Linked DNA regions of Shumkonia mesophila. The protein of the gene in region 2 binds, or shares a complex with, the protein of the main gene of each other region. Links are inferred from orthologs where the notes say so. Each region holds a gene or a part of one and is shown on either strand. Other genes may lie near its edges.

Region 1 (7,193 bases), on a different replicon or contig from region 2:
GCCGACCAGCTCGTCCTTGCAGGGGCCGAACTCGGTAGAGCCGGCGGTGGCGATGCCGCACTTGTTGCGGGCCGTCTCGACGACCGCCATCTGCATGCCGAAGCAGATGCCGAAATAGGGCACGTTGCGTTCGCGGGCGAATCGCGCCGCGGCGATCTTGCCGGCGGCCCCCCGCTCGCCAAAGCCGCCGGGCACCAGGATGCCGTTGACCTTTTCCAGATGGGCGACAGCGTCCTCGCGCTCGAAGATCTCGGAATCGATCCAGTCGAGGTTGACCCGCACGTTGTTGGCGATGCCGCCGTGGGTCAGCGCCTCGCCCAGCGACTTATAGGCGTCGAGCAGGTTGGTGTACTTGCCGACCACGGCGATGGTCACCTCGCCCTCCGGCCGGGTCACGCGTTCGACCACGTTCTCCCAGCGCGACAGGTCGGGTGCCGGGGCCTCCATGCCGAAATGCCGGAGCACCTGGTCGTCCAGCCCCTCCTGATGATAGGTGATCGGCACCCGATAGATGGTGTCGACGTCGAGCGCCGGAATCACCGCCTCGCGCCGGACGTTGCAGAACAGCGCGATCTTCTTGCGCTCGCCCTCGGGGATCGGCCGGTCGGCCCGGCACAGCAGCACGTCGGGCTGGATGCCGGCGCCTTGCAGTTCCTTCACCGAATGCTGGGTCGGCTTGGTCTTGAGTTCGTGCGCCGCCGGGATATAGGGCAGCAGCGTGACGTGGACGAACATGCTGCGCTCGGAGCCCAGCTCGTTGCCCAGCTGACGGATCGCCTCGATGAACGGCAGCCCCTCGATGTCGCCGATGGTGCCGCCGATCTCGCACAGCACGAAATCCTCGTCCGTGATGTCGCTGAGAACGAAGTCCTTGATGGCGTCGGTGATGTGCGGAATGACCTGGATGGTGGCGCCCAGATAGTCGCCGCGGCGCTCCCTGGCGATGACGTCGGAATAGATGCGCCCGGTGGTGACGTTGTCGCTCTGACGGGTGGAGACGCCGGTGAAGCGCTCGTAGTGGCCGAGGTCGAGATCGGTTTCGGCGCCGTCGTCGGTGACGTAGACCTCGCCATGCTGATACGGGCTCATGGTGCCGGGATCGACGTTGATGTAGGGATCGAGCTTGCGCTGCCTGACCTTGAAGCCGCGGCACTGCAGCAGCGAGCCCAAAGCCGCCGATGCCAGACCCTTGCCCAAGGAGGAAACCACGCCGCCCGTAATAAAGATGAACCGCGTCATGGGATGAAAATCTACCCTAAAAAATTGTCCGCCACAAAGAGAAGAGGCGGCTGCTGCCGCCTCCACCGTTGGTTTATCGTGTGTTCACCGCCCGGCCCCTATTTCGCCAGGGGCGCCGCGGGTTCCGCCGGCTTGGCGGGTTGCTCGGGCGCCGCCGGCGCCGTTGCCGCAGGAGGCGCATCGAGGATCGAGCCCTTCTCGCGGCCCGCCGTCGACATCAGGGCCAGCACCAGGCTGGTCACCATGAAACCGGCCGCCAGGACGCCCGTCACCCGGGTCAGCAGGTTGGCGGTGGCCCGGCCTGTCATGAAACCGCCCATGCCGCCGCCCATGCCGAGCGCGCCGCCTTCGCTGCGTTGCAGCAATACGGCGCCGACCAGCGCGATGGCGATAAGCAGGTGAATGACGAGAATGACCGTTAGCATGACATCTTCCAATTCTGGCCGCCGGGCCGGGGCACGCCGGCGCGCCCGGAAACCGCTGCCGCGTTTTTTAATCGCTTGCGCCGCGGATGGCTAGAGGCAACCTTGGGCCACCGCCCAAAAATCGTCGGCCTTGAGGCTGGCGCCGCCGATGAGGCCGCCGTCGACGTCCGGCTGCGCCATCAGTTCCTTGGCGTTCTTCGGGTTCATCGAGCCGCCATAGAGGATGCGCACCGCCTGGCCCGCCTTCTCGCCCAGCGCCTTCACCAGCTCGGCGCGAATGAGGGCATGAACCTCCTGGGCCTGTTCGGGAGTCGCCGTCCGTCCGGTGCCGATCGCCCATACCGGTTCGTAGGCGACGACGGTATTCCTGGCGTTGGCCCCCTTGGGCAGGGAACCTTTCACCTGCCGGCGGTTGACCGCCAGGGTCTGGCGCTTGTCGCGCTGTTCCAGGGTTTCGCCGACGCAGACGATGGCGGTCAGCCCGGCGGCGATCGCCGCCTCGGCCTTGGCCTTGACGTCGGCATCCTTCTCGCCGTGGTTGGTCCGCCGCTCGGAGTGGCCGACGATGACGAACTCGCAGCCGAGGTCCTTGAGCATCGGAGCGCTGATGTCGCCGGTGTGGGCGCCCTTCTCGGCGGCGTGGCAGTCCTGGGCGCCCAGCTTGACGCCCGAGCCCTTGATCGCCTTGCCCACCCCGCGGATCAGGGTGAACGGCGGGCACACCAGCAGGTCGAAGGGCAGATCGTCCTTGCCGGCCGCCTTCAGGTGCTTGGCAACCGCCTTGGCCAGTTCCTTGCCGTCCTTCTTGAAGCCGTTCATCTTCCAGTTGCCGGCAATCAGATAACGCCGTCCTTTGGCCATGATCCCCTTCTCCGATCTCTGTCGCTCCGGCGACTCTTTAGCACAGCCGCGTCCCCGGCCTCCAGGGGCTTCCTCGCCGGCGGCAGTTCGGGGCAACGGCGCCGGGCTTGGGAAATTCCAATGTTGCGGCCAATCCCAGCCGCTTCTATGATGCCGCGCGTTCCTTGGAAAAAGCGCGCTAAGATCGGAATTCCAACCACTTACCGGACCCGACAAGGCAAACACGGTCCCCGAGAGTCCACCCATGCTCGAGACGATCCGCAAGTATTCCTCCTCCATCGTGATCAAGGTGCTGTTCGCCCTGCTGATCCTCAGCTTCCTGACCTGGGGTGTCGGCGATTTCATCAGCAGCCGATCCAACATCAAGGTGGTCGCCGAGGTGGGTGGCGTCGACATCTCGCCGGCCCAGGTCAACCGGGAATACCTGCGCGAGGTCGGCCGCCTGGAGCGCATGTTCGGCACCAAGCTGGACCGCGACCAGGCCCGGGCGCTGGGCCTGGCCGACATGACCATCGGGCGGATCGTCAACGAAACCCTTTATAACCTCGGCTCCCGGGCCCTGGGCGTCATCGCCAGCGACGCGGCGATCCGCACCGCCATCGAAAGGGACCGCAGCTTCGCCGACCAGACCGGGAAATTCAGCCGTTCGCAGTTTCAGCAGGTCCTGATGGCCAACGGCTATTCCGAGCAGGGCTACATCGCCCTGCTGCGCGAGGAACTGATGCGCGCCCAACTGGCCGGGACCGTCGAAGCCGGCGTCGTGCCGCCGAAGTCGCTGGTGGACGCCATCTACCGTCACCGCGCCGAGAAGCGCGTCGCCCAGACCCTGTTCGTCGCCGACGCCGCCATGACCGACATTGCCGAGCCGACCGCCGAGCAGCTGGCCGCCTTCCATGGCGAGCGGGCCGAACAGTTCACCGCCCCGGAATACCGCCGCCTGGCCGTCATCGACTTCCGCGCCAAGGACCTGGAGGGCGAGGTTTCGGTCGACGAGCAGGAAATCGGCGACCTCTATGCCCAGCGCCAGGAGGAATTCAACCGGCCCGAGACGCGCCACCTTCGCCAGATCGTCGTTCCCGACGAGGCCAAGGCCAAGGAAGTCCGCCAGCTTCTGGGCGAGGGGCGCGATTTCATGACGGTGGCCAAGGAAGCCGCCGGCCTGGACAAGGAAACGGTCGACTTGGGCGAGGTCAGCCGCTCGATGCTCCTCCAGGAGCTGGCCGAGGCCGCCTTCTCGCTGGCCGACGGCGCGATCAGCCAGCCGATCGAGAGCCCCCTCGGCTGGCACGTCCTCCAGGTGGTGTCGATCACGCCGGCCCACCGCGCCACCATCGACGACGCCCGCCCGGCGCTGATCGCCGAACTTAAGCGCGAAAAATCGGTCGACGCGCTGTTCAACCTGGCGAACAAGCTGGAAGACACCCTGGGCGGCGGCGCCACCCTGGAAGAGGCGGCGAAGAACCTGAACCTGCGTCTGCGCACCATCGAGGCCGTCGACGCCACCGGCAAGGACCCCGCGGGACAGCCCGTCGGCGACCTGCCGGCCGGCGGCCGGTTCCTGGAGACCGCCTTCGAAACCCCGGAAAACCAGGACAGCCTGGTGACCGAGGCGGGGTCGGACGCCTATTTCGTCGTCCATGTCGACAAGGTGACGCCGAGCGCGCTGCGGCCGCTGGACGAGGTCCGCGACCAGGTGGCCGCCGCCTGGAAGGCCAGCCAACGGGAAGCCAAGGCCAAGGCGACCGCCGACGCGCTGGTTGCCCGGCTGACGGGCGGCGAGGACATCGGCAAGATCGCCGGCGAACTCAAGGTCGAGGCCAGGACCACCGAGCCGTTCACCCGCCAGCCGGGGAACGCCGCGACGGCCCTGCCCCGCCCGGTGGTGACCGAGCTGTTCAAGGCCAAGGTGGGCGGCGCCGCCGCCGGCCGCGGCGACGACGGCTATGTCGTCGCCCGCCTCCAGGAAATCCTGCCGGCCGATCCGGCCACCGACGGCAACGGCGTCCAGGCGGTGGAACGCGCCCTGGCCGGCGCCCTGCGCGGCGACGTCCAGAACGCTTTCGCCTCGACCTTGCGCCAGGAGTTCTCGGTCAAGATCAATCGTCAGGCTCTTGAAGAGTCCCTGTAACCCCCAGCCTCCCGTGTCGGTCATGATTCCTCGTCCTGATTTCGATGGTTTCGCGCAAGCCTACGCCGAGGGGCGGCCCCAGGTGGTGTGGACGACGCTGGTCGCCGACCTGGAGACCCCGGTATCGGCCTTCCTCAAGCTGGCGGAGGGCCGGGCGAACAGCTTCCTGCTGGAATCGGTCGAGGGCGGCGCCATTCGCGGCCGCTACTCCTTCATCGGGCTGAAGCCCGATCTCATCTGGCGCTGCTTCGGCAACCGCGCCGAAATCAACTGCCGGGCCCGTTTCGACGCCGACGCCTTCTCGCCCTGTCCGGATGGCGCCATCGCCTCGTTGCGCGCCGTCGTCGAGGAATCGCGCATCGATCTGCCGCCCGGGCTGCCGCCGATGGCGGCCGGCCTGGTCGGCTATATGTCCTATGACATGGTGCGGCTGGTGGAGCGGCTGCCGGAAGCCAATCCCGACGTGCTGAAGGTTCCCGACGGCGTGTTCCTGCGCCCGACGGTGATCGCTGTCTTCGACAGCATCGAGGACGTGGTCACCGTGGTCACGCCGGTCCGGCCGGCCCCCGGCGTCGGCGCCGAGGCCGCCTACGACCAGGCGCGCGAGCGGCTGGGCGACGTGGTGGCCGACTTCGGGCGCGGACTGCCCTACCGGCGCGAGGCCGGCGGCGACGTCGCCGAAACCCCCGCCCCGACGTCGAACATGCCGCGCGAGCAGTTCCACGCCATGGTGCGCAAGGGCAAGGAATACATCCTGGCCGGCGACATCTTCCAGGTGGTGCTCTCGCAGCGCTTCGAGGTGCCGTTCAAGCTGCCGCCGTTCTCCCTCTACCGGGCGCTACGTCGCCTCAACCCCTCGCCGTTCCTTTACTTCCTCGATTTCGGCGGCTTCTCGGTGGTCGGATCGAGCCCCGAGATCCTGGTCAGGATGCGCGACGGCACCGTCACCATCCGCCCCATCGCCGGCACCCGCCGGCGCGGCAAGGACCGCGAGGAGGACAAGGCGCTGGCCGAGGATCTCCTGGCCGATCCCAAGGAACTGGCCGAGCACCTGATGCTGCTCGACCTCGGGCGCAACGACGTCGGGCGGGTCGCCAAGGTGGGCACGGTGCGGGTCACCGAGAAGATGATGATCGAGCGCTACTCGCACGTCATGCACATCGTGTCCAACGTCGAGGGGCGGCTCGATCCCCGCTTCGACGCCATGGACGCCCTGTTCGCCGGCTTCCCGGCCGGCACCGTTTCCGGCGCGCCGAAGGTGCGGGCCATGGAGATCATCGACGAGCTGGAGCCCGACCGCCGTGGCGTCTACGCCGGCTGCATCGGCTATTTCGGCGCCACCGGCGAGATGGACACCTGCATCGCGCTCCGCACCGCCGTGGTCAAGGATGGCCGCATGTATGTCCAGGCCGGCGGCGGCATCGTGGCCGACAGCGACCCCGAGGCGGAATTCCAGGAGAGCTGCAACAAGGCCCGCGCCCTGGTGCGGGCCGCCGAGGAGGCGGTGCGTTTCGCCGCCAAAACCGGCTGACCCCGGTTTCGGGGGAGGTGGGGGGCTTTTCCGGCCGTTCACCGCCCGACGATTGTAATTTGGGATTCCAATTGGCGTCCAAGTGGTGTTAGATTCGCGATGGCCATAACGTCGCGTTGGCTGCGGCACAATACGGAACGCGGGTTCCGTTAGAATTCGACCCCTGAAACAAAGAATGGCCGGATCCTGATGACGACCCCCAATTTCGAGAGTGCGACAGCGCTCGTCGTCGCTCCGTCGCGTGCCGTCACGGTTGAAGCCGAAACCGCCCTCAAGGAATTGGGCTTCGCCCACGTCTGGCAAGCCGGGTCGCTGGCCCAGGGCCATAAGCTTCTCCGCGAGACGGCGTTCGATCTCCTGGTCCTCGACAGCGTTTGGCCCGACGGCAATGTGAACGATCTGTTGACCGCCATCCGCCACGGCGAGGCCGGCGGCAATCCGTTCCTTGGCATCGTCATCTTCGGCGCCGACCGGAACGGGTCCGACGTCGGCTTCATCATGCGCCACGGCGCCGACGACTTCGTGACGTTGCCGCTCGCCGCCGTCAACCTGCTGAAAAGCCTGGAACAGTTGACCAAGGCGCGGCTGCCCTTCGTCGTCACCAGCGACTACGTCGGTCCCGACCGGCGGGCTGGCGAGGGCCGCAAGTCGTTGATCCCGCTGATCGAGGTCCCCAATTCCCTGCGCGACAAGGCAGCCGGAACCTACGAGGCCAACGCCATGGCGCGGGCCGTTGCCAAGACGATGAACGAGATCAACATCGAGAAACTGCAGCGGCATGTCGAAAAGGTGGGCATCCTGATCAACCGCGTCGGCCCGGACATGATGGTCGACGGCGTCGACGAGAAGGTGCGCACCTTCCTCGAAGAACTGATGTTCGTCGCCGACGACATCGCCCGCCGGGTGAAAGGTACCCACTTCGATGCCATCGTGGCGTCCTGCGGCCGGCTGGTTTCGGTCGCCAAGATCGTCCATAAGCGGACCGGCGTTCCCTCGACGAAGGAACTCA
Region 2 (7,355 bases):
GGCGCAACCCGCGATAGCAGCCGAGATCCATGAGCCGCTTGATGTTCATGGAAATTTCGCGCCGCAGGTCGCCCTCGACGGTGTAATCCTCGTCAATCGTTTCGCGGATACGGGCCGTCTCGTCGTCCGTCAGTTCGTGAACCCGGCGTTCCATCGGAATGCCGACCTTTTCACAAATCTGCCGCGCCTTGGTCCGCCCGATCCCATGGATATAGGTCAGAGCAATCACGACCCGTTTCTGGGTCGGAATGTTCACGCCAGCGATACGCGCCAAAGTGAGTACTCCTTACACTTTGATTTCAAACGTTTCCGAGGTTCGGACGGGAAATTTTAGAGCGCGCGATTATAGGGGGTAACGCCCCCAAGTCAACACACCCTCACTTCCCGACGACCTCCTTCAACTGTCTCGTCACTTCATCAATCGATGCCATCCCATCCACGACCGAAACCACGCCCTTCGTCCGATAGTGGTCGATGATCGGCGTCGTCACCTCGTGATAGGTCTTCAACCGCGCCCGGACCGTTTCGGCATTGTCGTCCGCGCGCCGCGAAAATTTCGTCCCTCCGCACTTGTCACAGATCCCGTCCACCTTCGGCCGCTGGAACCTTTCGTGGTAGCCGGCCCCACATTGGACGCAGGTGAACCGTCCCGTGATGCGTTCGACCAACGCCTCGTCATCGCTATCGAGGACGAGGACATGGTCGATCTTCAACTTCTTCTCGGCCAGCAGCCGATCGAGGGCGCTGGCCTGGGGGACCGTCCTCGGGAACCCGTCGAGGATGAACCCCTTCTTGCAGTCGTCGCGATCGATACGCTTGGCGATCATATCGATCATCAATTCGTCCGGCACCAATCGTCCGGCCTGGATCAGTTTCTCAGCCTTGCGACCCAACTCGCTGCCGGAGGCCACCTCCGCTCGCAACATGTCGCCCGTCGACAGCTGAATGATGCATAAAGTGTCTTGAAGCCGCTTCGCTTGGGTTCCCTTCCCCGCCCCCGGGGCACCAAGCAGAATCAGGTTCATCCACGTCTCCCCCTAAGTTTCGCCTTCTTGATAAGCCCCTCGTACTGATGCGCCAGAAGATGGGACTGGATCTGCGCGACCGTGTCCAGCGTCACCGTGACGACGATCAGCAAACTGGTCCCGCCAAAATAGAACGGAACCGAGAACCGCGAAATGAGGATTTCGGGTAGCAGACAGACCGCCGACAGATAGGCGGCGCCCACCACCGTCAGGCGCGTCAGAACCCGATCCAGGAATTCCGCCGTATTCTTGCCCGGCCGGATGCCGGGAATGAAGCCGCCATACTTCTTGAGGTTTTCGGCCGTCTCGGTCGGATTGAAAACCACGGCGGTGTAGAAAAAGGCGAAAAAGACGATGAACCCGACGTAAAGCGCCAGGTACAGGGGCTGACCGTGGCCGAGATAGACGGCCAGCGAAGACAGCCACTCCGGCCCGCTGCCCGCCGAGAACCCGATCAGCGTGATCGGCATCAGCAGGATCGAGCTGGCGAAGATCGGCGGGATGACGCCCGACGTGTTGATCTTGAGCGGCAGGTGGGAGCTTTCGCCGCCGGTCATCCGGTTGCCCTGCTGGCGCTTGGGATACTGCACCACGATGCGGCGCTGGGCGCGTTCGATGAAGATGATGAACGCGATCACGCCGACCGACATGATCAGCAGGAAGATGACGAAAAGCGTCGAGATGGCGCCGGTCCGCCCCATTTCCAGCGTGCCGACCAGGGCGTTGGGCAGGTTGGCGACGATGCCGGCGAAGATGATCAGCGAAATGCCGTTGCCGACGCCGCGCTGGGTGATCTGTTCGCCCAGCCACATCAGGAACATGGTGCCGCCGATCAGGGTCACCACGGTGGTGAAGCGGAAGAACACGCCGGGATCGAGCACCGCCGCGCCGGCGGTCGAGGTCATGCTCTCGAGCCCGACGGCGATGCCATACCCTTGCAGCGCGGTGATCAGCACCGTGCCGTAGCGGGTGTACTGGTTGATCTTCTTGCGGCCGGCCTCGCCCTCCTTCTTCAGCGCCTCCAACTGCGGCGACACCGCGGTCAAAAGCTGCATGATGATGGAGGCCGAGATGTAAGGCATGATGTTGAGCGCGAAGATGGTCATCCGCCGCAAGGCGCCGCCGGCGAACATGTCGAACATGCCCAGAATGCCGCCGGCCTGGCTGGCGAAAATGTCTTCCAGCACCCGCCCGTCGATGCCGGGAAGCGGGATATAGGTGCCGAGCCGGTACACCAACAGCGCGCCCAGGGTGAACCACAGGCGCTTCTTGAGCTCCGTGGCCTTGGAGAAGGCGCTGAAGTTGATGTTGGCAGCGAGTTGCTCGGCAGCGGAGGTCATATCTCTCGTCCCAGCCTGGGCGCTCTACTTCGCTTCGGACTTGTCGGCGGCGGCCGCGTCGGTCGCGGGAGCCAGGATGACGAGCGTGCCGCCCGCCTTCTCGACGCCCTCGATCGCCGCCTTGGACGCGCCGTCGACCTCGATGGTCAGCTTGGCCTTGATCTCGCCCTTGGCAAGCAGGCGAATCCCGACCTTGCGCTTCTTGATCATGCCGGCCGCCCTCAGGGCGTCGGCGTTGACCGGCTTCTTGGCATCCAGCTTGCCGGCGTCCACCGCCTTCTGCAGGTCGCCCAGGTTGATGACCAGGAACTCCTTGCGGAAGATGTTGGTGAAGCCGCGCTTGGGCAGGCGCCGGTACAGAGGCATCTGGCCGCCCTCGAAGCCGAGGAGCGACACGCCGCTGCGCGACTTCTGGCCCTTCTGGCCCTTGCCCGACGTCTTGCCGGTTCCGGAGCCGATGCCACGGCCGATGCGCTTGCGCGGCCTGTGGGAGCCAGGATTGTCCCGAAGTTCGTTGAGTCTCATCTCGCGTCCGTCCTTATTCGCTGAGCCTGGGCGGCGGGCCTCAGCCCGCCTCGTCCACACGAACCAGGTGCTGAACCTTGGCAATCATCCCGCGCACGGCGGGCGTATCCTCAAGCTCGCGGGTCCGATGCATCTTGTTCAATCCCAGGCCGACCAGAGTGGCGCGCTGATCCTTCTTGCGGCCGATCGGGCTGCCGATCTGGGTGACCTTCACGGTCGACTTCTTCTTGTCGGCCATCCAAGTTACTCCTTGCCCGCCGCGGCGTCGCTGCGCCGCGACACGATTTCGCCGACCTTGAGGCCGCGCTTGGCGGCGACGCCGCGCGGCGACAGGCAATTGTTCAGGGCGTCGAAGGTCGCCTTGATCATGTTGTGCGGATTGGCCGTCCCCACCGACTTGGCAACCACGTCCTGGACGCCCATGGTTTCGAAAATGGCGCGCATCGGGCCGCCGCAGATGATGCCGGTGCCGGGAGGCGCCGCGCGGACCACCACCTTGCCGGCCCCGAAGTGGCCGTTGACGTCGTGATGCAGCGTGCGGCCTTCGCGCAGCGGCACGCGGATCATGCCGCGCTTGGCCGACTCGGTGGCCTTGCGGATGGCTTCCGGAACCTCGCGGGCCTTGCCGGTGCCGTAGCCGACCCGGCCGCGGCCGTCGCCGACCACAACCAGCGCGGCGAACGAGAACCGCCGGCCGCCCTTGACGACCTTGGCGACGCGGTTGATGTGAACCAGCTTGTCCAGGAATTCGGATTCTTCCTGGCCGCCGCGCTCCCGCCCGAACCCTTCCGGTGCCGCAGTGGGTGTTCTTGCCATATCTACAACTCCCTAGAAGGACAGGCCGCTTTCGCGGGCGGCGTCGGCGAGGGCCTTGACCCGGCCGTGGAACCGGTAGCCGCTGCGATCGAACACCACGTTGGTGACGCCGGCCGCAACCGCGCGCGTCGCCACCAGCTTGCCGATCTCGACGGCCGCCGCGACATCGCCCCCGGTCTTGAGCTTCCCGCGCAGGTCCTTCTCCAGGCTCGAGGCGGAAACCACCGTCTTGCCCTGCCTGTCGTCGATGACCTGGGCGTAAATGTGCTTGTTGGACCGGAACACCGAAAGACGCGGTTGGCTGCCAGCCCGAAGCTGGATCTTGTGCCGCACGCGCTGCTTGCGCCGCTCGAACAGTTGTTTTGAATCGATCATGGCTTACTTCTTCTTGCCTTCCTTGCGGAGAACGGTCTCTTCGGCATACTTCACGCCCTTGCCCTTGTACGGTTCGGGCGGCCGGAAAGCGCGGATTTCAGCCGCAATCTGCCCAACCTGCTGCTTGTTTGCCCCGTGGATCTCGATATGGGTCTGATCGGGGCACTTGATTTCGATGCCGGTCGGGATCGGATAGCGGACGTCGTGGCTGTAGCCCAACTGCAGGACCAACTCCTTGCCCTGCACCTGCGCACGATAGCCGACGCCGTTGATCTCGAGCCGACGCGTGAACCCTTCGTTGACCCCGGAGACGATGTTGCGGATCACGTTGCGCGCGGTCCCCCACATCTTGCGGGCGATCAGGCTCTCGTTGCGGGGATTGACCCACACGAGATTGCCTTCCTGCTTGATCTCCACATCGTCCGTCAGCCTGACAGACAATTCGCCAAGCTTCCCCTTGGCACTCAGGATGTTTCCCGAGATCGCCACATTGACGCCTTGGGGAACCGTTACCGGATGTTTGCCGACGCGCGACATGACCGTCTCCTACCTTCGAATTCCTAGAAGACCTGGCACAGGACTTCGCCACCGACATTGGCCGCACGCGCTTCGGCGTCGGACATCACCCCTCGCGGGGTCGACAGCACCGAAATGCCCAAACCGTTGTACACCCGCGACAGATCCTTGATGCCGGAATAAACCCGGCGCCCCGGCTTCGACACCCGATGAATCTCGCGGATGACGGGGTCGCCCTCGTGGTACTTCAGTTCGATCTTCAGTTCGCTGATACCAGGCCGAACTTCATACTGGCTGTAGCCCCGGATATACCCCTCGCGCTTGAAAACCTCGAGCACGTTGGCGCGCAGCTTCGAGGCCGGCGCGACGATTACGTCTTTCCGCGCGCGCTGCCCGTTCCGAATGCGCGTGAGCATATCGCCAAGGGGATCGCTCATGGACATCTACCGTGCCCTCCTACCAACTCGACTTAACCATACCGGGGATCTGGCCCCGAGACGCGAGGTCACGTAATGCGATCCGCGACAACTTGAACTTGCGGTAATTCCCGCGCGGCCGGCCCGAAAGCTCGCACCGCAGGCGGATCCGCACAGGCGCGGAATTCCGGGGAAGCTGCGCCAGCTTGAGGCGTGCCGTAAACCGCTCCTCGGGCGACAGCGACTCGTCTTTCGCCGCCTCCTTGAGGTGGGTCCGTTTCGCCGCATACTTCTTCGCCAGTCGCATGCGCTTCATGTTCCGTTCGATGGCGCTTGTCTTAGCCATTCCGATTGTCTCCGTCGGCCTTCTAACTGTTGAACGGCATTTCGAAGGCCTTCAGCAACGCTTTCGCTTCGGCGTCGCTGTTGGCCGTCGTGCAGATGATCACATCCATGCCGCGGATCTGGTCGACCTTGTCGTAATCGATCTCGGGAAAAATGATCTGTTCCTTGAGACCCATCGCGTAATTGCCACGTCCGTCGAAGCTCTTTCCGGAAACGCCCCGGAAATCGCGGACGCGCGGCAGGGCGATGTTGATCAGCCGGTCCAGGAATTCGTACATGTGGGCGCGGCGCAGGGTGACCTTGCAGCCAACCGTCTGCCCCTCGCGCAGCTTGAACGCGGCCACCGACTTGCGGGCCTTGATGATGACGGGCCGCTGGCCGGTGATGAGGGCGAGCTCTTCGGCCGCCACGGTCATCTTCTTGCTGTCCTGGGTGGCCTCGCCGACCCCCATGTTGACGACAATCTTCTCCAGCCGCGGCACTTCCATCGGGTTCTTGTAGCCGAATTCCTCGACCAAGGCCGTCCGGACCGTCTTTTCGTAAATCTCTTGCAGGCGTGGTGTCATGGTGTCAGGCCCTTTTACGCGTCAATGACCTCACCGGACCGCCGGGCCACGCGCACCTTGCGATTGTCGTCAAGGAACTTGTAACCAATGCGGGTCGGCTCGCCCGTCTTCGGATCGACGAAGGCCAGGTTCGAAATGTGGATGGACGCCTCGCGCTCGACGATACCGCCGGCCTGGCTTTGGGTCGGCTTCGTGTGGCGCTTGATGGTGTTGACGCCCTGGACGACGGCACGGTTCTCCTTGGGCAGGACCTTCAGGACCTCGCCCTTCTTGCCCTTGTCCTTCCCGGTCAGGACGACCACCTGATCGCCCTTCTTGATCTTCACTTTCGGCATCACAGCACCTCGGGCGCCAGAGAGACGATTTTCATGTAGTGCTTGGCGCGCAGTTCACGGGTCACCGGGCCGAAGATACGCGTTCCGATCGGCTCGCCCTGATTGTTGATCAGGACGGCGGCGTTGCGGTCGAAGCGGATCGACGTGCCGTCGGCGCGCCGAATGTCCTTCGCCGTGCGCACGATCACCGCCTTCAGGACATCGCCCTTCTTCACGCGTCCGCGCGGGATCGCCTCCTTGACGGAGACGACGACGACGTCGCCGACGGAAGCATACTTGCGCTTCGAGCCGCCAAGCACCTTGATGCATTGCACCCGGCGAGCACCCGAGTTGTCGGCAATGTCCATATTGGTCTGGGCTTGGATCATTGTCTTATTCCTTTCCAGTCCGCCGGCGCCAAATCAGGCGCCTTCGCCGACCACTTCCCAACGCTTGCGCTTCGAAATCGGGCGGCACTCGCGGATTTTCACCACGTCGCCCACCTTCGCCGCATTGCTCTCGTCATGCGCCGCGTAATTTTTGCTGCGGCGGATGAATTTTTTATAGATCGGATGCATCAGTCGACGCTCGACGCTGACCACGACGGTCTTGTCCATTTTGTCGCTGACCACGACCCCTTGCAGAACTCGCCTCGGCATTGTCCCGGTCCTTCCTTACGATGCGGCCCGCGTGCGCTCATCCAGAACGGTCTTGATGCGCGCGATGTCGCGGCGCACTTGACCGACCCGGGCCGTGTTTTCGAGCTGGCCGCTGGCCGCCTGAAAACGCAGATTGAACGCCTCTTTCCTGAGCCCGATCAACTGATCCTTAAGCTCGTCGACGGTCTTGGTGCGAAGATCGCTTGCCTTCATGGGATCAGCCCTCCTCACCCACACGCGCCACGAAGCGGGTCTTGACGGGCAGCTTGGCCGCCGCCAGTTCGAAAGCCCGCTGGGCGATATCGCGCGGAACGCCATCAATCTCGAACATGATGCGTCCGGCCTTGACCCGGCAGACCCAGAATTCGGGCGACCCCTTGCCCTTGCCCTGACGAACCTCGGCCGGCTTGGTGCTGACCGGAACGTCCGGGAAAATCCGGATCCACACCCGGCCGGCA

What was found.
Region 1: the proteins of secY (region 2) and secG are in contact, whole or in part, in a crystal structure (PDB 5AWW), measured with the Thermus thermophilus proteins. The link is inferred for Shumkonia mesophila from one-to-one orthologs. Residues at the interface, in WP_096411648.1 of Thermus thermophilus: Leu14, Gln16, Arg17, Phe20, Ile34, Pro35, Pro37, Ile72, Arg108, Arg109, Asn112, Gln113, Arg116, Ile117, Ile120, Pro145, Gly146, Trp147, Phe152, Phe155, Val156, Val159, Thr160, Val162, Ala163, Gly164, Ala166, Leu167, Trp170, Glu173; in WP_223903268.1 of Thermus thermophilus: Tyr5, Ile9, Tyr12, Leu13, Ala16, Leu19, Val20, Val23, Leu24, Gln26, Glu27, Pro28, Gln30, Gly31, Ala32, Asp34, Leu35, Met36, Gly37, Gly38, Ser39, Ala40, Asp41, Leu42, Phe43, Ala45, Arg46, Val48, Tyr53, Thr56.

The regions. Positions count from the first base shown.
Region 1 is NZ_JAOTID010000002.1:181,266-188,458, reverse strand. What follows is about bases 2-2,784. They hold secG (preprotein translocase subunit SecG), read right to left. Parts: upstream 1,665-2,784; coding sequence 1,338-1,664; downstream 2-1,337. Other genes in these bases: ODR01_RS04355 (SurA N-terminal domain-containing protein), read left to right, coding at 2,770-2,784; tpiA (triose-phosphate isomerase), read right to left, coding at 1,755-2,525; ODR01_RS04370 (CTP synthase), read right to left, coding at 2-1,239. Also shown: more of ODR01_RS04370, read right to left, coding at 1-1; more of ODR01_RS04355, read left to right, coding at 2,785-4,653; trpE (anthranilate synthase component I), read left to right, coding at 4,676-6,184; ODR01_RS04345 (response regulator), read left to right, coding at 6,374-7,193. UniProt on the Bacillus subtilis protein: Involved in protein export. Participates in an early event of protein translocation.
Region 2 is NZ_JAOTID010000004.1:82,712-90,066, forward strand. Bases 194-3,138 are described here. They hold secY (preprotein translocase subunit SecY), read right to left. Parts: upstream 2,366-3,138; coding sequence 1,022-2,365; downstream 194-1,021. Other genes in these bases: rpsM (30S ribosomal protein S13), read right to left, coding at 194-274; ODR01_RS08640 (adenylate kinase), read right to left, coding at 378-1,025; rplO (50S ribosomal protein L15), read right to left, coding at 2,390-2,890; rpmD (50S ribosomal protein L30), read right to left, coding at 2,931-3,128; rpsE (30S ribosomal protein S5), read right to left, coding at 3,134-3,138. Outside these bases: more of rpsM, read right to left, coding at 1-193; more of rpsE, read right to left, coding at 3,139-3,706; rplR (50S ribosomal protein L18), read right to left, coding at 3,719-4,081; rplF (50S ribosomal protein L6), read right to left, coding at 4,085-4,618; rpsH (30S ribosomal protein S8), read right to left, coding at 4,642-5,040; rpsN (30S ribosomal protein S14), read right to left, coding at 5,054-5,359; rplE (50S ribosomal protein L5), read right to left, coding at 5,382-5,924; rplX (50S ribosomal protein L24), read right to left, coding at 5,939-6,259; rplN (50S ribosomal protein L14), read right to left, coding at 6,259-6,627; rpsQ (30S ribosomal protein S17), read right to left, coding at 6,661-6,897; rpmC (50S ribosomal protein L29), read right to left, coding at 6,913-7,110; rplP (50S ribosomal protein L16), read right to left, coding at 7,115-7,355. UniProt on the Bacillus subtilis protein: The central subunit of the protein translocation channel SecYEG. Consists of two halves formed by TMs 1-5 and 6-10.